Regions from separate parts of the Oceanobacillus locisalsi genome, predicted to be linked through region 1. Evidence: riboswitches for the same ligand, from Rfam matches in the RefSeq annotation. Region 1 holds a riboswitch; each other region holds the start of a gene.
What was found. A riboswitch is a leader RNA that binds a small molecule or an ion and turns the genes downstream of it on or off. The one in region 1 is predicted to bind preQ1.
Positions count from the first base shown of each region.

Region 1 (8,047 bases):
AACAGTTTTTCTTCATCATTTCTATTATAGATGAACTGCAGATTTATCTTTTACCTAAACCCCTCGCTTATTTCCCCAGACTAATGCATGTACCTGCGGAAGGACGCGAACACGGTTCAGCATACTTGACGCCACTACTTGGTCAATTAACCACTCATATTTATTCAATAAATGCTGCGATAAGTGCTGCGGCTCTATCTCCTCTAAATCATCATTCCCTACCTGTAGGAAAAAAGCAATCTTCGGATAACGCTGATGTACTTTTTCAGCATAGCGAAGGTCTTCTTGATCAAAAATCACTACCTTTAAGCTGGTATGTATGAATCGCTCATTGACTTCCAGTTGATGAATAATATCATCTAATTTCTCCCAGTCCGTTTTCATCTTAGAACTGGGCGGTTTAGGAGAAATAGTCAGATCATCGATTTTGACAAACCAATCCTGGTAACGGCTTCCCTGTGTTTCCAGGGCAACCTCCATATGATGTTCATGAAGCAAATCAATCAAATCATCCATAGCAGCTAACAAAGCCGGATTCCCGCCTGAAATCGTCACATGATCAAAGTAATTCCCGCCTATTTCTTGCAGCCGCTGCCAAATTTCCGCACTCGTCATCGGTACAATGTCTTCTTTAGCACTTCCATCCCATGTAAATGCGGAATCACACCAGGCGCACCGGTAATCACATCCAGCGGTTCGAACAAACATCGTCTTTCTTCCTACGACCATTCCTTCCCCTTGAATCGTAGGGCCAAATATCTCTAAGACTGGTATTTTACGCATGATCCATCCACTCCCGTCTTGCTTCTGCATAGCTTGTCGGTGTTTCAAATAAACGAACAAATTCTACCCGGCATTGGTTGGGAAGTTTTTGGATGGCTGCTTCCATTTGTTCAAACATCCAGACGACCATATTTTCCGCAGTAGTATTCATTTTCGGTAAGGTTTCATTTAAATAACGATGATCTAAAAATACTTCAATCTTATCTTTCCAAATTTCTTTGATATCACCAAAATCAATCACCATCCCTATCTCATCCACAAAACCGCTGATACCAAAGACGACTTGATATGTATGACCATGAAGATTTTTACACTTTCCTTCATAACAATGCAGATGATGGGCAGCATCGAATATAAATTCTTTACTTACCATCACCCGTTTCTGATGATAAGCCAGCTGTTCCCTTTGAATATCTTTATCCAGCTTTTGTAACTCTTCGACAATACGAAACCCGAACATCACACATTCCTCTCCTGTCTTTTTTCCAAGTATTGATCTAATCCCCGTTGGCGCAATTGACATGCCGGACATTCTCCACACCCTGCACCTCTCACCCCGTTATAACAGGTTAACGTTCGTTCTCTTACATAATCAAAGGCTCGCAGATCGTCCGCTAATTCCCACGTCTCTGCTTTGTCCAGCCACATTAACGGGGTATGAATGACAAAGTCTTCATCCATAGAGAGATTCAAGGTGACATTTAATGATTTGGTAAAGATATCACGGCAATCCGGATACCCGCTAAAATCGGTTTCACATACACCAGTAACGATATGCTTGGCATTAATTTGATTGGCTAGAATCGTTGCAAAAGAAAGAAACAGTAAATTCCTTCCCGGCACAAAGGTATTAGGAACCCCTCCATCTTCCGCGTTCTCGACTTCGATATCGTCTCTTGTTAACGCATTGGGAGCTAACTGATTCAGTAAAGACATGTCTAAAATATGATGTTTCAGCCCTTGATCTGCAGCGATTTCCTTTGCCACCTCAATCTCTAAACTATGGCGCTGACTGTAGTCAAAGGTAACTAACTCTACATGCTCGAACTTTTCCAATGCCCAAAATAAACAGGTGGTACTATCCTGACCGCCGCTAAAGACAACAACTGCTCGGTTATTATTTTTTTCCATAAAAAAATCCCCTTTCCAATTTGAAAAAGAGAATTCTATACACCCTAAAATATGAAAAAACCATACCTAAGGTTTAATCAGTATGGTTATCCTTAGTTTTTTATAGAGGGTGTACCTAGAACCTCTCCTACTTATAAAGTAGACTTTATTCATTTTTACTCAAGGAGCAGTATAACATATTTTTCATCCGTATGTTAATATTTTCTGTTTTTTGAATGGTTCTGCGTTGAAACGGTTGGGTTGCGATTCAAACTTTGTCTCTTATATGAATATAGGAAATGCTCCCTTATCAGCTGCAAGGAATGTTACTTTTTCCCCTCACATGGATAAGAGAGCATATCACATACTTCTTACTTTTTCTTGCGGATGCCCATCGGCTTATTTGCTCCCGCAGGCCAGTTTTCTTCAGCTAATTCTGGCAGTTGTTTCACCTTTATCTCAACAGATTCCGGAAATGGTGCCGGGCGTCCGGATGATTCATCCATCCCCATCACCATCTGTTCACTGGTTGCCACGGTGTCATCTTCTTTGTTTTTCATTTCAAACCAGAGATGCATACGCTTTGCGTCCCGATTCAGCACGGTAACATTCGTATACAACTCTTCGTTTTCATGTGCTTCTTTTAAATATTTAATATGGGCTTCTAGGGTGAAAATGGTATAAGCTTGTGCTTTTCTGCCATCTTCATCCAGACCAATGTCATCCATCAAAGCATCCAGGCTGTGACTGAAAATCAAAGCATAATACGCATCATTCAGATGACCATTATAATCTACCCATTCAGGCAACACACGCCCCTCCCATATCTGCTTACTTTCTGTCATATGAAAGCAACCTTTCTGCCGGCCAGAAACCTTCTTCCTCTAACAAAGCCATCAATTTAATTAAGAAACGGTCACGGCGATGTTCCAGATCTTCAATTGGGACGTCTCCGCTTTGTTCTGCAGTTCCTGAAATTACTTTTTCACTTAATTCGTCCGTCAACTCTGGAGCCACCAGACGTGTCCAAGGAAGTTTCAATGCAGGTCCGAATTGTTCCAGCATGTGTCTCATACCATCCTTGCCGCCAGCTAAATGAAGTGTCAAAAACGGCCCCATCAATGCCCAGCGAAGACCAGGTCCATAAACAATGGCTTTATCTACTTCTTCGGTAGTCGCTACACCATCGTTCACAATATGAAGCCCTTCACGCCAGATTGCTTCCATCAATCTGTCACCAATATGGCCGTCGATTTCACCTTTCATCACAAGCGGCTTCATATGCATGTCTTCATACATTTTTTCTGCTTTTTCCATATAACTTCTTTCAGTCTGCTTGCCACCTGCAATTTCCACAAGCGGGATTAAGTAAACTGGATTAAACGGATGTGCGACAACAACCCGTTCCGGATGATTCTCGCAATCCTCCTGCAGTACAGAAGGCATATAGCCGGAGGTACTGGATGCAATGATTGCAGTCGGTTTGGCAGCTGCATCTACTTGTGCCAGCACTTTTTTCTTCAATGCTTCTTGTTCCGGAACATTTTCCTGTACCAGATCAGCTTCTTTTACAGCTTCTTCTAGAGTTTCATAAAAAGTCAGGTTTTCCTTTGCTGCTTCATCGCTTATTCCATATTCTTCCAATGTCATCCAAATATCATCAATCATTTTTTCTGTTTTTTCTTTTGCACCAGGATCCGGATCAAACGCATGGACCTGATGACCACTTGCTAAAAAGCGCGCGATCCAGCCATTACCAATAACACCGGTTCCTAAAACAGCCATTGTTTTTTGTGCCATAATTCACCTCTTAAGACTTAAATGTTTTTAGATTTAATTGTTCTCTTGCTTCCGCTGCTGTCATTGGTTCCAGTTTCACACTATTTAGTATGTTAACAGCCTGATCTACTAACTGAGCATTCGTACCGAGTACGCCTTTTTCCAGATATAGATTATCTTCCAATCCGACACGGACATTCCCGCCAAGTAAAGCAGCCTGTGCAACAATCGGCAGCTGCATCCGGCCAATACCAAATGCGGACCAGTGGGACCCGTCGACAATTCGTCTTTTCATATATTCTATCGTTTCTGCATCTGCATCCGCTCCCCACGGAATACCAAGACAAAACTGATACATTGGCGATCCTTCCACTAATCCTTCCGAAATTAATTGATTCGCAAGACGGATATGTCCAGTATCAAATACTTCCATTTCCGGTTTTACGCCGCTTTCTTGAATCAGTTTAGCATGTTCACGCAGCCAGTCTTCCGGCCCTAAATAAACCTGATTGCCAAAATTCAAGCTGCCGCAATCCAGTGTAGTGAGTTCCGGAAGCAGTTTTCCGACCGGTTCATGCCGCTCTTTTGGTGTTTGAATATCTGTACCAGGGCCGCCCTGTGTCGGGTTTTCGAGATTGGGAACAAAGTCGCCGCCGCCACCGGCAGTAATATTGATAATGACATCCGTATCGGATTCACGGATTCGTTCTACCGTCTCTCTAAAAAGTTCCACATCGTGACTAAGTTTTCCCGTTTTCGGGTCACGGACGTGAATATGTGCAATGGCAGCACCTGCTTTTGCTGATTCAATAGCAGATTCCGCAATTTCTTTAGGTGTAATCGGGACATGTTTGCTTTTCTCCGTTGTATCGCCAGCACCTGTCAATGCCGCAGTAATAATACGTTTATTTTTCATCATGCATTTCCTCCTTCGTATTTGGGGTGACAATAGGAACATGTTTAAAAATCTCGCCGCTTTCGAAAAAGTCGACAAGACCATCAATCCATTGATAATAAGCTTGCCATTCATCTAATTCTTTTTGTAAACTTTCCAGCCGATTCTTTACTTCCTCTGGGGAATCTTCCGTTAAGAAAGTCTCTAAATGACGAATTTGCTCCCTTAAACGACGTTCTAAATTGGTATTACGCTTTACTACTTCTGACCAATTCCTTGTAAATAAGGATATAAACGTCTGCGCATAATCGCGTTCAACATTATAATGATCTTTGCGGCTGCCTTTCACATGTTCTTTCTCTGCTATATCAAGTGAAATCATTTCCCGCATGACCTGGCTCATCCTGGTTTTACTCATACCTGTTTCGCCGGCAAGTGCATCTAATGTCATCGCCTCCCGGTTCATATAAATAATACCCAGCAGACGTCCAATCGTTGACGACACACCAAAAGTCTCCATATTATCGGCGATTCGATCTGTAAGAAGATTCTCGCAAGCGCTGATTTCCTGAAGTAATTGATTGTTTGAATATGATTCCATTGTCAAGTCCCCTTTGTTACGGTATATGAGCTACTTTACCACGGATTAAATAAAAATCAAAAATTCATATTTGATAGAAATTCCAAGTAAATAAAAGCAATTCTAAGATAAACCCTTATATAAAGTTTGTAAAGTTTAAATTGCACAGATTTTACGTATAGAATCGATTTTTTCGGATTTTCGTTTTTATTGGATTATTGATTATACTTTATAAGTCTGATTTTAAGTTTTGACGGAATAAGTTATGGAGGTGCTTTAAATGCTAGAATTTAAAGAAGTCACAAAAAAATTCGATGGAAATGACACTCCCTCCGTTCATAACCTGAACCTGAACGTGGAACGGGGAGAATTTGTCGTTTTCATTGGACCAAGCGGATGTGGAAAAACCACAACCATGAAGATGATTAACCGTCTCATCGAACCTACAAGCGGAGAAATTTTGATAGATGGCACCAATATTTTAGAACAGGATGCCGTCCAGCTTCGGCGATCCATTGGTTATGTCATACAGCAAATTGGATTAATGCCGCATATGACAGTAGGAGAAAATATATCTCTGGTAGGTTCCCTATTGAAATGGAATAAAGAAAAACAACAGGAGCGGGCTAAAGAATTGATTTCCTTAGTCAATTTACCGGAAGATTATTTAGATCGTTATCCGCATGAGCTGAGTGGCGGTCAACAGCAGCGAATCGGAGTACTTAGAGCATTGGCAACGAATCCCCCATTAATTTTAATGGATGAACCTTTTGGAGCGCTGGACCCAATTACGCGCGACAGCTTACAAGAGGAATTCAAAAAGCTTCAAAAAGAAATGAATAAAACGATTGTATTTGTCACGCATGATATGGATGAGGCAATCAAGCTTGCTGATAAAATCGTTATCATGAATCAAGGCAAAATTGTCCAAGTTGGTACGCCAGATGATATTCTCCGCCATCCAGCAACAGAGTTTGTAGAAGACTTTATTGGCAAAGACCGGTTATTAGAAAGCCGCCCGGAAATAACTTTTGTCGAACAGATTATGTATCCGGACCCAATTACGATAGACGAGGAAAGCAGTTTAAGAGATGCTATCCAAAGAATGCATGCCAACCGTGTTGATTCGCTGCTGGTCGTTGATGAATCAGGCATTTTAAAAGGATATATCGATATTGAAATGGTTGATTCCAATTACAAAAAGAAAAATCATGTTTATGAAGTGATGGATACTGTAAAATATGCTGTTGATAAAAACAGCCTGCTCCAGGATACGATGCATCGTATGCTTCGGCGAGGCACCGCTTATGTACCTGTTATCACAGAAGAGCAGAGATTAGTAGGTATTGTCACCAGAGCTGCTCTGGCAGATATGGTTTATAACACCATCTGGGGTGATGAATCAAAAGAAGCCGGCATTATCGAATCCTAAGGAGGCAAAATAAAAATGCAAACAATGATGGATACACTCTCATCTTATGGATGGGATTTGTTAGAAAAAACAGGAGAGCATTTGTATATCTCTATTGCAGCTATCGTATTAGGTATACTAATTGCTGTCCCGTTAGGAATTTTACTGACCCGTATACCAAGCAAATCAGCGGATCGGTTTATATCATTCGTTGGCATATTGCAGACTATTCCGAGTCTGGCTATTCTGGCCTTTTTGATGCCTTTTCTTGGTGTAGGCACGGTACCAGCGATTGTTGCTTTGTTTATCTATTCCGTACTTCCCATCCTTCGAAATACGTATACGGGTGTCAAGGAAGTAAATGCAAGTTTAAAAGAAGCAGGTAAAGGGATGGGAATGAATAATATGGAGATTATCCGCAAAGTAGAGCTTCCGCTCGCTTTACCAGTTATTATGTCAGGTATCCGTTTTGCAACGGTTTACTTAATTGGCTGGGCAACACTTGCAGCATTTATCGGCGGCGGCGGTTTAGGCGACCTTATTTTTGATGGCCTGAATCTTTATCAACCGGAGCTGATTGTTCTTGGTACGGTTCCGGCAACTATTTTAGCGTTAATTGCCAGCGGATTATTATCACTCCTTGAAAAAGGACTAACATCTAAAGCCTTACGAAAAACGGCGTAAAGGAAGGATCATATATGAAGAAATTATTGATTATTCCCCTTCTTTCAGTCCTTCTTCTATCAGGTTGTTCATTACCAGGTCTCAGCGGGCCTTCAGAAAATACGATTCGGATTGCAACCTTGAACACGGTAGAATCTGAAATTTGGGGTAATACACTCGCTCAAATGATTGAGCATTATACAGATTTAGACACTGAATTGGTTACAAATTTAGGCTCTTCGATGGTTTTCCATCAGGCAATGATGCAAGATGAAGTGGATATTACAGCCACCAGATATACAGGAACGGATTTGGAAGGCGTCTTAAATTATGAAGGTATTACAGACCCTGACCAAGCAATGGAAATTGTAAAAAAAGAATTTGATGAAAAATTTGACCAGACCTGGAGCGATTCGTACGGATTTGAGAATAGTTATACTATTTCTGTGACACAAGAATTTGCAGAGGAAGAAGATATCACCCATGTTGATGATCTAAAACCATTTGCTGATCAGATGAATTTCGGAGTAGACAATGCTTGGGTCAACCGTTCTGGAGACGGTTACGAAGCTTTTACGGAGACACACTTTGCTTTTGGTAATGTCTATCCGATGGCAACCGGTCTCGTGTATCAAGCAGCTTCTTCAGGTAGTATGGATGCAGTGCTTGGTAATTCTTCAGACGGCAGAGTTGCTGCTTATGATTTAACAATACTGGAGGATGAATTTTTCCCTCCTTATGATGCTTCTCCTGTTGCGAGAAACGAAATTCTAAGAGAGCATCCGGAAATCGAAGAAATTATGCAAAAGCTAAGTGACACTGCAAC
Region 1 covers NZ_JBHTKK010000009.1:1,032-9,078, forward strand. The annotation lists gene queE (7-carboxy-7-deazaguanine synthase QueE) at 55-783, opposite strand; gene queD (6-carboxytetrahydropterin synthase QueD) at 776-1,243, opposite strand; gene queC (7-cyano-7-deazaguanine synthase QueC) at 1,243-1,914, opposite strand; PreQ1 riboswitch class I at 2,001-2,045, opposite strand; gene ACFQ19_RS08855 (thioesterase family protein) at 2,265-2,705, opposite strand; gene ACFQ19_RS08860 (3-hydroxyacyl-CoA dehydrogenase NAD-binding domain-containing protein) at 2,725-3,693, opposite strand; gene ACFQ19_RS08865 (BKACE family enzyme) at 3,704-4,588, opposite strand; gene ACFQ19_RS08870 (GbsR/MarR family transcriptional regulator) at 4,578-5,168, opposite strand; gene ACFQ19_RS08875 (betaine/proline/choline family ABC transporter ATP-binding protein) at 5,428-6,579, shown strand; gene ACFQ19_RS08880 (ABC transporter permease) at 6,595-7,242, shown strand; gene ACFQ19_RS08885 (osmoprotectant ABC transporter substrate-binding protein) at 7,257-8,047, shown strand, end outside.

Region 2 (8,047 bases), on a different contig from region 1:
CTACTGGAATTTTCGGATTAACTATACCTACATCTTCACCTAACTCATTTACTGCATCCCTGAGTAATGCAAGGTCAACAATTGCAGGAATGCCAGTCGTATCATGTAATAAGACCCGATATGGTTTAAATGGCACCTCCTTTTTTCCTTCTTTTTCATCAGCCCAACTGGCTAATTGATATACATGATTTTTTGTTATTTTCTTGCCGTCTATATTTCTAAGTGCTGCTTCTAAAATAACTTTTATACTATATGGCAATCGAGAAAAATCTTTTCCCATTTCTGCAGCTAGCTTTTTTAATGAATAATAATGATAACTCTTCCCCTTAAGTGTAAATCTGTCTTTATTTTCCAAGAGCAGTTCTTCATTCATAAAAATACTCCCCTATGATTTATTTCAAATTTGATTATCATCAGTTTAATGTAAGCGCAGTCATAATTGAAGTATCGATTTTTTATAAATAAACATAAATAAAAAGAATAACATTGATACGTAAATACATCCAACTAATTAGATCACTATTATATGGGCTCTTGAAAATCAATGGTTTTGATAAAATCTACAAATGTCCTAACGATATTGAGCTGAAATGATTGCTCTTTATAAAGCATCCAGGAAGAACGTGCTACTGGATTATTATTTTTATCTTTTAGATTTATCTTATAAACATTAGGAATATCATTAACTACCAATTTAGGTAAAATAGCATAACCAAGACCTTGATTCAACATTGCTTTACATATGTCCGTTTGCCCGACAACCATATGGATATTTGGTGCTTGTATATAATTTTCTAACCACCATGTATCAATTAGTTCCTTTAATTTATAATCAGTTTTATATTCAATTCGAGGCGTATCAGGTAGAGTTTCCAAATTAATTTTATTCATTGAGGCTACACATATTGGTTCTTCAAATAATAAATGTTTGTGGTCTCGCCAGGCATAATCTCCCCTCACAAAACTAATGTGAATATCCTGATCCTGCATCATTTTGAATATTTCACTGCTAAAACCGCTGGTAACATTAAATTGAACTAACGGATGTTTTTCTTTAAATTGCTGTAAAATATCAGGAATCTTATATCTCGTCATAAAATTGGAAACTCCAATTTTCAATGTTCCAACAAGCGGTTCCCTCATACTAGATAAGAAACCCTTAAGCTCTTCTATTTGTTTCAAATAATCTAAAGCCTGTTCTGCTAAATATTCTCCCTGTGGTGTTAGTTGAGCACCGCGATTCATCTGGTATACGATATTTACGTTTAATTCTTTTTCCATTTTTTTAATTCTTACAGTTACTGCGGGCTGTGTCATAAATAACTTCTTCGCTGCTTTTGAAATATTGCCTTCTTTTTTTATCATCCATAAGATTTCCCAATCCTTTTGGTCCACTTCCCCACTTCCTTTCAACTAATTATCTTTATTATTTTATATTACATCAATAAAAGCATGAATGAAAAATTCTTAAGAAAAGTGATGATTAAACGCTATTAAAAATGGAGAATTACTATCCTATATTCTCTTTCTTCTCATAAAAGACCAGCTAGTTTTTTCACTAGCTGGTCTTTTATGAGATATCAGGATGCTTCCAATAACGCTGTTTGATGTTTTGCCTCATATTTACGCGCCCAGCGGACAAGTAAATACGCAAATGGTGTATCAACCGCCGCAACGGTAAATTTCCATATATATTGCGAGACAATCATTCCCAGCAGAACGGATGTCGGAACAACTCCCCAAAAAGCAATAATAATAAACAGGACGGTATCAAAAAGCTGGCTGATCATCGTTGATAAATTATTACGCAGCCACAGCTTTTTTCTTCCATGCCGCTCTTTTAAAGTATGAAAAATGGAGACATCCAAGTGCTGGCTGACAAAATAAGAAACAAGGCTTGCAATAATAATCCGGAAGCTACCGCTAAAAATCTCTTCAAAAGCCGCCTGTGATTGAAAATCGGCTGCCGGCGGAAGTTGAATGGAAATATAGATAAATAGCATTGCAATGATTTGTGTGAAAAATCCGGCTTGTACCGTTTTTCTGGCTGCATCCTTTCCATACACTTCCCCAATAACATCCGTCATCAGATAGGTAACCACATAAACAATCGCTGCTGCAGGCAACACGATGCTTCCCATTTGAAATAATTTCACTGATAAAATGTTCGACAATAATAACAAGCCGACAAAAATAGCATTAAAATAAATATACATTATCCTGTTCCCTTCTCTTCACAGGTGCAAGGATCTAACGTTTCCCTCTATCGATTATCTACCTTTTCCGGATACATATCATGCTGCATTAACCGATTTTCCGCCATCGTTTCAAATTTTGTTCCCGGCTTTCCATAATTGCAATAAGGATCAATGGAAATGCCTCCGCGCGGCGTGAATTTCCCTCTCACTTCAATATAACGCGGATCCATCAAATCGATTAAATCATTCATAATAATATTGACACAATCTTCATGGAAATCACCGTGATTCCGGAAACTGAATAAATATAATTTTAATGATTTGCTTTCTACCATTTTAATATCCGGAATATAGCTGATATAAATGGTTCCAAAATCAGGTTGATTTGTTTTGGGACAAAGCGTTGTAAATTCCGGACAGTTTAATTTGACAAAATAATTCCGGTCAGGATGCTGGTTATCAAATGTTTCTAACACTTCCGGTGTATAATTAAAAGCATAGGCAGTCTCCTGATTTCCCAATAAATCCATTTCTTTTAGTTCTTTCTCACTTCTTCCTGCCATGCTGCTTCACCTCCTTTGGTATACATCTGTTGGTCTTTTCATGCTTTAAACACAAAAAAGCCATGCCCCTAAGGAACATGACTGGATAATCACAAGTTGTCCTTAGTTTTTTATAGAGGGTTAATGCTAAGAACCTCTACCTGTTGATTGAAATTAACACTACCTATTATAAAAAGGAACCTTTGGGCTGTCAATCTTGTTTTGTGCGACAATTCTTCGTGAAACATCACTAATTATTGCCCTCGTAAAAAAATTCCGGGTATCAGCTTTTAAACCCGGAATTTTTCTATCACCTGTTTTCTTCTCTGTCTTCACCAATAATCCGTACTTCACGTTCTAATTGCACAGCAAACTTTTCTTTGACCGTCTCCTGAACAAATTCAATTAATGAAATATATTCCGATGCTGTTGCATTATTTTTATTAACAATAAAGCCAGCATGTTTAGTAGATACTTCTGCTCCACCGATTTTCTTTCCTTGAAGATTACTGTCTTGAATCAGTTTTCCGGCAAAAAATCCAGGCGGACGTTTGAATACACTGCCGCAAGACGGGTATTCAAGCGGCTGTTTGGACTCTCTTTTATATGTAAGATCATCCATTGCTTCTTTAATTTCTTCCTTATTTCCAAGTTTTAAGGCGAATGTTGCCTCTAAAACAATATATCCATTATCCGGAATATTACTTGTGCGATAGCTGAGGTCTAATTGATCGGCAGTTAACTTTAGCAGATCACCATCTCTTGTTACAACCACTGCACTTTCCAATGCATCTTTAATTTCTCCTCCGTATGCCCCGGCGTTCATATACAATGCTCCGCCGACTGAACCTGGAATACCACAAGCAAACTCTAATCCGGCAAGCTCTTCTTCTAAAGCGAAACGCGATGCGTCAATAATCCTTGCGCCGCTTTGGGAGATAACCTTCTCCTCTTCTCTCCAAATCGATGACAGCTGTTGCAAATTCATCACAATTCCGCGGATGCCTCCATCTTTCACAATCAAATTGGAGCCATTTCCGAGCATTGTAAATGGTACATTTTCCTGGTTGGCAAAACGGATGATCGCCTGCACTTCTTCATAAGCAGACGGCGTTATATAAAAATCCGCCGTGCCGCCTAATCTCGTATACGTATGTTTTCTAATCGGCTCATCCACCAGGACGTTATTTTTATCCGTATGTTGACTTAATCGTTCATAGAGATGTCGGTAATTATTCATGCTATCAATCCTTTAATTTGTCAAAAGCGATGAAGCTTTTTTGACTTTGTTATTCGTACTTTCAAAGCTATATAAAACGAAACTTCATTCTGAAGGAGTTTTTGCTTTTCTTCCACAGAATGATTAGCCTGCGTGATTCAGGGAGTTAGCGCCTGTTATCTTCCGCCTAAATACATTTATTCTCTCTCTGTATTTGGAGGCGGGCATTTTATGGGCGGTTCTCCGTTATAAAATGAATCTTATGCTGATAATTCAATCCTATACTATTGTAGTTGAATCTGATTAATCTTGCCACAAAAAGCTATGAATCAATTCATCAATTTGCAGGCTTTCATGCAAAGCACTGTGTGTAAGGTGCGGATCATCAATAATGGTCTCTTGAAAATTTTTCTCCGGTATCAAATATCTCAGTGTTTTGACACTTTCTGGCACGGCAACAGAATCTCCCGTACTGGCAATACTGTACACATTTACATCTGCCGGAAACATATTCTCCCGCAGCATATTTAAAGCATGCGAATCCGGCTTCAAATCCTCCGCTGCAGCATCCTGATGAAGTTCAAAATAGCCTTCATTATAAATACCATCAAATGGACTGCCTATTGCCACAAGTTTATTTACTGTCGGGTATTCGTTTCTTGTATATTCCATTGTATATTTCACTGCTAAGATACCGCCCATTGAATGTCCAATTAAATTCACATCTTCCACACGATAATTATTCTTTAGATGGCGCAGCACTTTCGCAACCCATTCTGTACTATCTTTAAAACTGGCACGGTTATCTTCTAACACAATCTGCACAAATGTCGGCGCATATCTTCCATTATTTAAGTTATAATCGACAATGTCACCATTTTCCTTCACATAGTAAATAAAACCTTTATTTCCCCATCGATGTATATTTTCAAAGCGATCCAGCATATAACCAAATGAATTTTCCGTTCCTTTATATCCATGTATAAAAACAGTGGGTGCCCCTGTATATTCTCCAGCTTGTGTTTCGTCCTTTTGATAAAAGTAAACACTCAAAGCAGCACCGCTGACAATGAGTACACTTAAAGTAATAATGATAATCTGCTTTTTCATGTATTTATTTCCCTCAATTTCTATTGTAAATCTGTGTGTGTAACATAATCAAAAGCACGTAGCTATTATAACATCGTTCCCTTTTCGGGACACCCTTCTAATGCTTTATGTATTCATTTTTTTACAGTACCGACATATCTTTTTGTCTAAAATATAAACAGCGGAAACAGCAGAAGCTAAAATAAAATAGAAAACCTGCTGTTCCAGGGTGAATAAGATATGATGTGTAGCTCCCACTCCGGCCAAGCCCTGCGCTCTGATGGGATACTACAGCGTTTAGAAAAATAACAACCTGATGAAGTAATCGCTTTTAAGCCTAAATAACCAATCATTCTGGTGTTTCAGTTACATGACAGTATGAGTCTCATATCAAGAATAACTTTCATGCACAGAAAGGAAAGATTAAGGAAGGATCGACCTTGGTCGAACTTCCTTTGCTTACTCGTCCCATCGAAAATATTTGTACGTCGGAAAGCAAAACGGTCCGCCGCAGCGGTAGCCTTACACTTCACCTTCTCACCTTTCTCAACAGCTGTACGGAATAGAAATTACTTTTTAAAGGGCGTAAGTTGAGTTATTTGCAGAAAAAAAGCAAATAGAACCTGCCTTTTTAGCAGCATTCCATTTGCTTTAAGCCTTAGTGGACAATTAATTCATGCATAATCTCTTCTTCACCTAAATCAGATGGATGGTAAGTCGTCCAATTATCCATTTCTTCTAATAAGTCTTCATTTTCATCTCCTACGCACAAGTGGAAATGCCATGATTCACCAGGTGCGATTCCGTGATCACTAAATTGAATATATGCCGGCAGATGTTCATCTGCTTCTCCCTCTAGTTCGAAAATATAACGAACGCCGCGTTTTCTGCTTCATATTCAAGAATTTCATAGCTGTCATAAGCGTACGTACCTGTGTGCTCTTCACCGTTTTGGTAAAAAGTGATTTCATCTCCATCAATAACGATACGCTCGACATCGGTTTCGTAACCAGCCGTATAGCAATCTTTGTAATCATCGGCTGTCATATCGTCACTTTCTTCCGCCCTATGTTCAAATACTTCATCTAAAGAATCATCCTCTAAATATGGGTAGATAGATTGCCAGTCTCCTTCCCAATCACTAAGCGGACGATCTTCTCCTTGCTCGTCTTCAAAATATCCTTCATAGATCTGCCAGCTCTCTTCATCGTCTCTATGATGATGGTGATGTCCATCCTAGTGGTCATCAATCGTGATTTCGGTAACAGGTGACTTAGCAACCGGCTCATGATCATCATCATAAAGAACAGCAAGCACCTCTTGCCCGTCTACTTCTGCATCTCCCATATAAGAGTCTTCATATTGATCTTCTGCTACTGTCCATTCCTCGTCAGAAGAATCACGTATGTACCAATGCCAATGATCCAATCCTTCTTCCTCTGTTACTGCTTCTAATTTAAAAACATCACCTGTATGATAATGGTCGGATAACCCTTCTATTTCTATATTTTCTGGTACATCATCAAAAGAAGCTTGTTCCTCACCATGATCATGATGATGCTCCTCTTCTTCACTTACTTCCTCTTGGTTGTCAGTATCTTCCTCCTGACTGTCTGCTTCTCCTTCTCCGGATTGGCATCCGGCTATAAACAGAAAACTGATAAAGCCCAAAATAAGTCCTATTTGCCAAAATTTTTTCATAACAGATGCTCCTTCCTTAATGCGTAATGATTACTTTTCGTAATTATTACGATTTAAATTATACATAGACCCTTATGATTGGTCAAGCATTTTTTTACTTTTACATACAATATTATTGGGAATCGTTTTATCAGGTTGAGGAACTGCTGCATCCAAACAAGAGGAAACCTTAAGCTTGGCAGCATCATCTTACAAATACTGCTATCATACGATAATAAAAAATCTAAAGCTAAGGTAGATATATGCCCCAAAGCTTTAGATTTCTTTTTTTTTATTTCACAATCATTACTTTACATGGCGCCTGATGAACCACTTGGCTGCTGACGCTTCCTAATATTAGTCGGCCTACACCTCCAAGACCTCTGCTTCCTAATACCATTAGATCGATATCCTTTTCTTTCGCATAATCAATTAATTGTGCGCCAGGATTACGGAAAGAATAGTCCATCAAAATATCTGTTTTACACGCAATTCCTTCTTGTTCGAGTTCTTCTTGAACACTGTCAACAGCTGGGCGGACTTCCTCCGCCAGATCATTCATAAAACTGCGGGCCAGAGCAGCATTTACAGTGGGTCCGCTGTTTGAAATAATCGTTACCACATGTAATACTGCCTCCTCTGCCAGTTTGGTTTGTTTTTTCGCCTCTTCTACCGCTTTTTTACTAAGGTCGGATCCGTCATAAGCTACTAAAATATCTGTACGCATTCCTATCCCTCCGATTTCATATTCTACTTCTGCTTCTATCGTAACACATTTCTATTAAAACGTTTACAAATTCACAAATATGTTGAAAAAGTGCTTTTATTTAGCGCAACTTTTTTCTATCGAAGGAGATAAACACACTTGCAACCTAGCCTGTTCATCCGATGTTGTTTCCGGACAAACAATCTCCCCTTCCTTTGTATGAAAAAGAAGGGGGATTGTCCGAATCAGCAGAGAAGATGAACGTTTACTTTATCGAGTGATAACGCACTTCTTCTCCATTTATACTGCATATATAAGAAAAACCGCAATCTGTGAGTATCTCTTTCGCATCTTTAAAATAAGAACCTATCTCTTCCGGGCGATGCGCATCCGATCCCAGCGTAATGATTTCTCCGCCAAGATTGCGGTATAAACGTAATATATTTTTACTTGGCAGCGGCGCTTCCATACCATATTTATAGCCCGAAGTATTTAACTCAATTCCTTTGCCCTCTGAAATAACCAGCTTTAAAATTTCTTCCAGAATATCCACTGGAACATGCTCCCATCCTCCAGATGCATATCTGCTTACTAAATCAAGGTGGCCTATAAT
Region 2 covers NZ_JBHTKK010000002.1:385,649-393,695, reverse strand. The annotation lists gene acnA (aconitate hydratase AcnA) at 1-373, opposite strand, end outside; gene ACFQ19_RS04065 (LysR family transcriptional regulator) at 523-1,395, opposite strand; gene ACFQ19_RS04060 (queuosine precursor transporter) at 1,581-2,216, opposite strand; gene queF (preQ(1) synthase) at 2,264-2,761, opposite strand; PreQ1 riboswitch class I at 2,858-2,904, opposite strand; gene murB (UDP-N-acetylmuramate dehydrogenase) at 3,051-3,980, opposite strand; gene ACFQ19_RS04045 (alpha/beta fold hydrolase) at 4,263-5,069, opposite strand; partial or broken gene ACFQ19_RS04040 (ZinT/AdcA family metal-binding protein) at 5,707-6,239, opposite strand; gene ACFQ19_RS04035 (hypothetical protein) at 6,285-6,749, opposite strand; gene ACFQ19_RS04030 (universal stress protein) at 7,021-7,455, opposite strand; gene ACFQ19_RS04025 (histidinol-phosphatase HisJ family protein) at 7,700-8,047, opposite strand, start outside.
Region 2: another riboswitch for preQ1. It lies ahead of queF (preQ(1) synthase); the one in region 1 lies ahead of queC (7-cyano-7-deazaguanine synthase QueC).

Region 3 (8,047 bases), on a different contig from region 1:
ATATCTGCTTAGATATGTTTCAAGCAGTCTTAGAAGGAAAACCAATGGATTTCCCAAAAGAGTCATGGAAAACACATTATGAAGCATACAAGAAACAAGCCGCTCCTTTTTTAAGTGAAGATAAATAAAAAACAGTGCCTCAAAAGCTGATGCTTTCGTAGGCACTGTTGTTGTCTATTAATATGGATCTGCATCATGTCCTAGCTCTTCCGCGCGCTTTGGAGCCTGTTCGGCATCCGATGCGCCTAACGGATTCTGGCTGGTGCCGTGCTTTTTCGTCTGCTCTAATCCTTCTCGCAGGCGGCGTCCATATTCTTCATCCGCTTCTTCTGCTAATGCAATCATCTTATCTTGAATTTTCTTGTCACAGGTTGATAAATCGCCAATCAGATTAGACAGTAATTCATCTTTTTCCCAGTCTTCAAACTGACGGAAGGTTTCGCCGGCTTGTTTGGTATTATCATTGCGTTCAATGGATTCGCGTACAAGGTTTCCTTCTGCATGAGGGGTATACTCTTTTCCAGTCTGCTTTGCCTCTTCCAGACCGCCAAGTACAGACGGCTCGTAATTGACATGTGGGTTCTGGCCGGGTGCTTTATCGTTTTGCTGACGTAATTGTCCGCCTTCTTGATTGGTTGCCACCCGTTTTTTTGCTGCATTAATCGGTACTTGCAAGTAGTTGGCACCGACACGATAACGCTGTGTATCGGAGTAAGAGAAGGTACGGCCCTGCAGCATTTTATCGTCTGAAAAATCCAGCCCGTCAACTAACACACCGGTACCGAATGATGCCTGCTCTACTTCTGTAAAATAATTCTCTGGATTTTGATTTAATACCATTTTACCGACCGGCAGCCATGGAAATTTATCCTCCGGCCACAGTTTGGTATCATCTAACGGATCAAAATCAAGCTCCGGGTGATCATCGTCTGACATGATCTGTACCAGTAATTCCCATTCCGGGTAATCGTCGTTTTCAATGGCATCATATAAATCTTGTGTCGCATGGTTGAAATTCTCGCCTTGAATTTCTGTAGCTTCTTTCATGGTTAAATTTTTAATCCCTTGTTTCGGCTCCCAATGATACTTCACAAGAACAGCTTCTCCATCTTGATTGACCCATTTGTAGGTATTTACTCCAGAACCCTGCATCATACGGTAATTTGCAGGAATTCCCCATGGCGAATAAATAAACGTCACCATATGAAAAGATTCCGGCGAGTTGGCACAAAAATCAAAGAAGCGCTCAGAATCTTGAATGTTCGTGACTGGATCCGGGCGGAAAGCATGAATCATATCCGGAAATTTCATCGCATCACGAATAAAGAAAATCTTTATGTTGTTGCCGACAAGATCCCAGTTGCCATCTTCTGTGTAAAATTTCACCGCAAAACCGCGCGGATCGCGGACCGTTTCCGGAGAATGGGTGCCATGAACCACGGTTGAGAAGCGGACAAATACAGGTGTCTGTTTTCCTTTATCCTGAAAAACTTTTGCTCTCGTATATTTAGAAGCAGGGTCATCTCCAACGGTTCCATAGGTTTCAAAATACCCGTGCGCTCCGGCACCGCGGGCATGAACAATCCGTTCCGGTACTTTTTCACGGTCAAAATGACTTATTTTTTCAATGAAATCATAGTTCTCCAACGTTGCGGGGCCACGATTACTGACAGTACGGATATTTTGATTGTTGGTTACAGGATGACCTTGGCGGGTCGTTAAGGTTTTATCATTTTCAATGTTGGTTTGATTGGTGGATTTTTCTTTTTCAGACATGTGTTTATCCTCGTTTCTTTTGTAGATTTCTTCTTATTAGGATAGCCAATTCAGATGAAATTAACCGGTTTTTAGTGAATTTCTCAAAGAAGCAGGAAAAAGAAATGTATTATTTCTCTGGAAATATGGATGGAAAGGTTGACCTTTTCTAACAAGCGTTTAAAATAGGGATAAACTCATTTTTTGGAAAAGTTAAATTAGATAGAAGAAAGTGATAAATAATATTTAAAAAATAATGAAGTTTTACAAATAAAAAGTGGAGGTAGCAACCATGCCAATTAAAATTCCTAGAGAGTTACCGGCAAAAGAGATTTTAGAAGAAGAGAATATCTTTGTGATGGATGAACAGCGTGCTGCTTCACAGGAAATCCGTCCGCTTAGTATTCTTATTCTTAATTTAATGCCGGAAAAACAAAAAGCAGAAACACAACTGTTACGATATTTAGGGAATACACCGCTGCAAGTTCGGATTTCTTTTTTAAGGATGGCTTCGCATGAATCAAAGACAACCAGCAAGAACCATCTGGATACCTTTTATAAGACGTTTGAAGAAGTGCGGGATAAAACCTTTGATGGCATGATTATTACAGGTTCTCCCGTCGAACATCTAGACTTTGCTGATGTTGATTATTGGGAAGAATTGCAAGAAATTATGGATTGGACAAATGACCATGTGACCTCTACGCTCCATATTTGTTGGGGGGCACAGGCAGCTTTATATCATCATTATGGCATTGATAAGCACCCGCTTTCGAAAAAATGTTTTGGCATCTTTGAGCATGACGTGTTGACACCAAAAGAACGGCTGGTGAGAGGGTTTGATGAAGTATTTCTAGCACCGCATTCCCGCTACACAACGGTGTCAGCAGAAGAAATTAAGAACCATCCGGATTTGCAGCTGGTTGCGGAGTCTGAAAAAGCCGGCGTATTCTTGCTTGCTTCCAAGGACGGAAAGCATATCATGGCAACGGGGCATTTAGAATATACAGCATCGACATTGAAAGAAGAGTATGAAAGGGATCATGCCCGCGGTGTGAATACGGAAATACCGGAAAATTATTATCCGGATAATGATCCGGACAGGCGTCCGAAGCATCGGTGGAAAAGCCATTCGAGTCTGCTGTTTTCGAATTGGTTGAACTATTATGTGTATCAGGAAACCCCGTATGTGTGGGGAGGAGAATAAAAATAGAAGAAATTGCGGTGTATTACTGCGATATGCATGGAAGGGGTTCGGATCAGTCCGGACCTTTTTAATGGAAAAATAAGGCCAGGAATCATCCTGCCCTTATTATTTACTAAACGCCGCCACCAGTTATGTTGCGGGTTTGATCCATATCGTTTTTGATAAAACAGAAGCTTGTTCATAAGCATCAATTAGACCCTGTTGTTGGATGTTTGTTTTCGGTATGCGTTTATATTTCAGAACGATAGCGAACGCGGATGAAAAAGGGAAAGGATCCATAGTAACTGTCTCCGTATCTGCCCAGCTGATAGAAAAAGCAGATGGCAATGCAGAAGCGTTGTTTGATACAGCTAATCCTTTTCTGAAAAATGGATGAAGGTCTTCATCTGCAGCTCCAGCTTCATTCAAACATACAAACAGAGACAGGGTATCAGAAAATTGTAAAAGCGCATAATCCGCCGCAAACTGCTCCTTGTCAAAATCTTTCATCATGCTGATCAGCCATTCCTGCCGCGCTGCTTCTTGCTGAACGAATGTTTTTGCTTCCTCCGCAGTTACTTCTGTCAGGAACTGTTTATAATGTTCACTGCAGAGCAAAGCCGCATAGTTGTTCTGTTCCTGGACCATATTGATTCCATGCGTGTATAATACCGTTTTGGGAATTACCGGGAAATCCATAAAGGAATACGGCTGATTTGCCTGATCATTCCAAAAAGGCTGACGGTCAAATGCTTCCCATCCGGAATCATGCTGATAAGCGGCGTAGATAACGGCATCTTTATAAGGCGTATGCTCAAAGTAAACAGGGGCTAACTGTTCCAACATTTCTCCTGATAATAGAGCATGATCCACTTGCGATATGAATATAAAATGTTCCCCTTGGTCTCGGATAATCATCTAAAGCCTTCCTCCCGCCATAATGGTCGTTTGTAATTGCTTCACAGGTTTGGTCTATATGCAATGATAAAATGCGTCTTTCCATTGTAAAAAAAAGACGATGACTCTTATCCATCGTCTTTTTTTACTTTATATCATTTTATCAAAGTGGATCCGTTTATATAAAGCATAAAAAATAGGGATACCTATCAGTAATACAATAAATTCACTGGCTGCAGTTGTGAGCCAAGTAAATAAAAATGGCAGCTGTACAGCAATATTCAACATAAAGGCAATGATAAACATATTAAAACTGAAAACCAATGTATTCAGAAAGAATAGCAATAATGTGTTTTTAATATATTTTTTCAAGAAAATGATAATGCCTAAAGATATAGCAGTGTGTGCTGTCCCGAAAACGAGGTCCAGGCCGCCTGCCATAGAAAATAAATTAGAAGCAAATACACCAATTGTAATCCCGAAAAAATAACGTTTATCAAAGATAATTAAATGGTTGAACATCTCAGATATTCGAAATTGAATCGCCCCAAATGCAACTGGCGATACCAATAAAGATACGGCCACATATAATGCTGCAATAATGCCATTCACCACAAGTGTCTTGATATTCATATTCTGTTTTTTCCTCCTAGTTTTTTATCGTGGGATGGTTACGAACCACGTTATGCATAGAGTATCATATCAGGATTAAAGAAGGAAAACAACAGATGTTGCTCAGGTGCAAAGCAATATCCAAATAAGAAGTTTTGACCAATTATCATTCGTCGGTTACAATTAATTACATAAAGTAAGTTTGTTATTTTTAGTTAATATTAATGGAGTGAATCAGATTATTACAGTGTTCTGTCTCCTGCTTAGAATATTCAACTTACCTCTGCTTTTGAGGTGGCAGGCTACAGTTAGCTACACTACAATAAACAGTCCAAAAAGGGGATGACTGAAAGATGGAAAATAAATTTTTTGAAACACAGGCCATGCATGTATCAGATATAACGATGCAAGTAACTGATCTGCAGCGATCCATTGCTTTTTATCAAGACTTCCTAGGTTTTCAAGTGATGGAGAGAACAGCGCATAAAGCAATGTTTTCAGCGGATGGAAAAAAAGCTTTGATCACACTGGAACAGCCGGAAAATGTGGTGGCAAAACAACGAAGAACAACAGGCCTTTATCATGTTGCTATCCTTCTTCCGTCAAGAATTGATTTAGCAAATTTCTTAAAACATTTGCTGCAAGCTGGCAGAGCATACACGTTGCAGCTGGGGGCTGCTGATCATTTAGTTAGTGAAGCGCTCTATTTTTCTGACCCGGATGGCAATGGAATCGAAGTAGCAAGCGACCGCTTATCTAGTACCTGGAATTGGTCGGGAGAGTTCGTGCAGATGAGCACAGACCCGCTGGATGCAGATGGACTTTTGGAATCAGTAACAGCGGATTGGAATAAGATGCCTGAAAAAACGCTTATTGGACATATTCATTTACATGTGAATAATTTGCGGGAAGCAAAGGAATTCTATATAGAAGGATTAGGCTTTCAAGAGGTAATGGCTTTTTCAGGGGCTTCTTTTTTGTCCGATAGAGGGTATCATCATCATGTTGCTATTAATACATGGAATGGGACAGATGCGCCAATTCCTGATTCCAATGAAACAGGGCTGCATGTTTTTACGATAGCTTATCCAACCAAAGAAGAAACAGAAAAAGCAAAGCAAAGGCTCGAAGCTTTGGGTTATTCGGTTAATGAAGATATGGTGAAGGACCCTGCAGGAAACCAAATCGTTCTATCTTTTAACTGATTCCGTAAAGAAAAAATCAGCTGCCTGTAAATAGTGGATAGACAAATACAATTACGGTAGAATATAAACACAAGAGCAGGAAAAGATAGGGAGTATTTTTATGGAATATATTTTATTAATTGTAGGGTTTATTTTATTAGTAAAAGGAGCGGACTGGTTTGTAGACGGTTCTGCTAATATATCCAGACTGTTGCGTGTTCCCCCGGTATTAATCGGATTAACCATTGTTGCTTTGGGAACCAGTGCGCCGGAAGTGACAGTCAGTCTTATTGCGGCAATCCAGGGAACGGCAGATGTGTCGGTCGGGAATGTCGTCGGAAGTAATATTTTTAATATAACGATGGTTGTAGGTATTGCAGCGGTTATCTTTCCGCTTCAGGTGAAAAATGAAATGATTGTGAAGCAGATTCCTTTTACATTACTGGCTTCCTTAGCTTTAATAGCATTGGCTGGAGACGTGACATTACAAGGATCTGCAGAAAATATACTTAGCAGAAGTGACGGGTTTATATTCATCTTGTTTCTGTCTATTTTTATGTACTATATTATCGAGGTAGGTTTAAAAAGCAGGAAAGAAACGAAACCCATTGGAGATTCGAATGTAAAGTGGGGGAAAAGCACGCTTATTACGGTGATTGGTGTTGCAGCCATTATTATAGGCGGCCAGTTTGTTGTAAATAATGCAACAGAAATTGCGCTGGCATGGGGGATGAGCGAGGCTTTAGTCGGCCTGACTATTGTTGCTGTCGGAACATCACTCCCGGAACTGGTTACATCGATATCTGCAGCGTTGAAAAAAGAAAGTGAGATTGCCATGGGGAACGTGGTTGGCAGTTGTATCTTTAATATACTATTTGTTTTGGGTACCACTTCATTAATTTCCCCATTGTCGATTAATCCTGTTATTTTTACAGATATCTGGATTATGATTGTATTGACGATTTTATTACTTATTTTTTCAAGGACAGGTTTTCGGATCGGGCGCAAGGAAGGATTCATTCTTTTCCTTATGTATGTCATCTATATGGTTTATATTATTATGAGAAATTAAAAAATCCTAGAAGGACTGTATCTTTTGATACGTTTTCAAACTTGTTTATCGAGTTTTTAAAGTAAAGGTATAAGGTTATATAGAATGGAATGTAAAACAGCTATAAAAAATACAAAGAAGGATTTAGGAGGAACGATGGTACAAAAAGGAAGAATCCTCTTATCAATAGTTATTATTGTGTTGGCAGGATATAGTATGATAACCCAAAATTTTGGACTTGCTCCTTATTACTTATTTCTATTGGGTGTTGTCATAGTGATTACAGGAGGAATAAGTATTCAACAATCTAAAAAGGATTTCTGGGGATATATTTGCATTATTGCTTCTCTGTTTGTGTTTTATGTTTCCGTACAGGGGTTCTTATTTCATTAATAGATATAACATATTTATAAGAGAAAATAAAAGAGAGGCGCTCCCCTCTCTCTTTTATTTTGATAATAATCTCATCTACATGCTGTTAAAAACACAACTTTTTTCTTACTGAGCATACCAATTTGCTGCAGCTTTTACTTCCGTCATCGTGAGCTGGTGCCCATTACTTTCCCAATGGATATCCACTGCAGCACCGGCGTTTGTGAGTAATTGCTGTAACTCTTTTGCCTCTTCCGGCGGACACATTGGATCATTATCTCCAGCTCCAATAAATACGTCTGTGCCTGTTAAATCAGGAAGTTCAATCCCTTTGCGAGGAACCATCGGGTGATGGAGAATGGCTTTTTGCAGTGAATCTTTATAATGGAATAACAAGCTGGCAGCAATGTTTGCGCCGTTGGAATAACCGACAGCCGTTACTTGTTTTCGGTCAAAACCGTTTTCCTGACTAGCTTCATCCAGAAATGCATGTAATTCTTCTGTTCGTTTGATTAAATCTTCTTCGTCAAACACGCCTTCTTCCAAGCGCTGGAAAAAACGCAGCATACCATTTTCTGATACGTTTCCGCGCACACTTAAAACATTGGCATCAGGATCAATAAGATCTGCTAAAGGTAATAAATCACTCTCTGTTCCGCCTGTCCCATGCAGGAGGAGCAGGGTAGGACTATTTGGACCGCCTTTTTCTTCGTAGATATATTTCATGGGTTTCATCCTTTCTTTACAATGAAATGTTTTTTGTTACCGTCTATTCTTTTTCTGCAGCTCGATGGCCAACTGTTTTTAATACGTCAATAACGGTCTGTTTATCCTTTTCGGAAATACCTTGAAACAGTTCTTCGATCACCTGCTGATGTTTTGGGAAAATATCATCCATGATTTCTTTTCCCTTATCCGTAATTTCTAAATAAACTACTCTGCGGTCATCTGAGCAATTGACCCGGGCCAGCAGTTCTTTTTTCTCCAATT
Region 3 covers NZ_JBHTKK010000002.1:268,431-276,477, forward strand. The annotation lists gene ACFQ19_RS03425 (SRPBCC family protein) at 1-128, shown strand, start outside; gene ACFQ19_RS03430 (catalase) at 178-1,776, opposite strand; gene metA (homoserine O-acetyltransferase MetA) at 2,048-2,962, shown strand; gene ACFQ19_RS03440 (DUF3891 family protein) at 3,092-3,859, opposite strand; gene ACFQ19_RS03445 (QueT transporter family protein) at 3,989-4,471, opposite strand; PreQ1 riboswitch class I at 4,482-4,526, opposite strand; gene ACFQ19_RS03450 (VOC family protein) at 4,804-5,655, shown strand; gene ACFQ19_RS03455 (calcium/sodium antiporter) at 5,756-6,706, shown strand; gene ACFQ19_RS03460 (DUF3953 domain-containing protein) at 6,842-7,078, shown strand; gene ACFQ19_RS03465 (alpha/beta hydrolase) at 7,184-7,783, opposite strand; gene ACFQ19_RS03470 (MarR family winged helix-turn-helix transcriptional regulator) at 7,827-8,047, opposite strand, start outside.
Region 3: another riboswitch for preQ1. It lies ahead of ACFQ19_RS03445 (QueT transporter family protein); the one in region 1 lies ahead of queC (7-cyano-7-deazaguanine synthase QueC).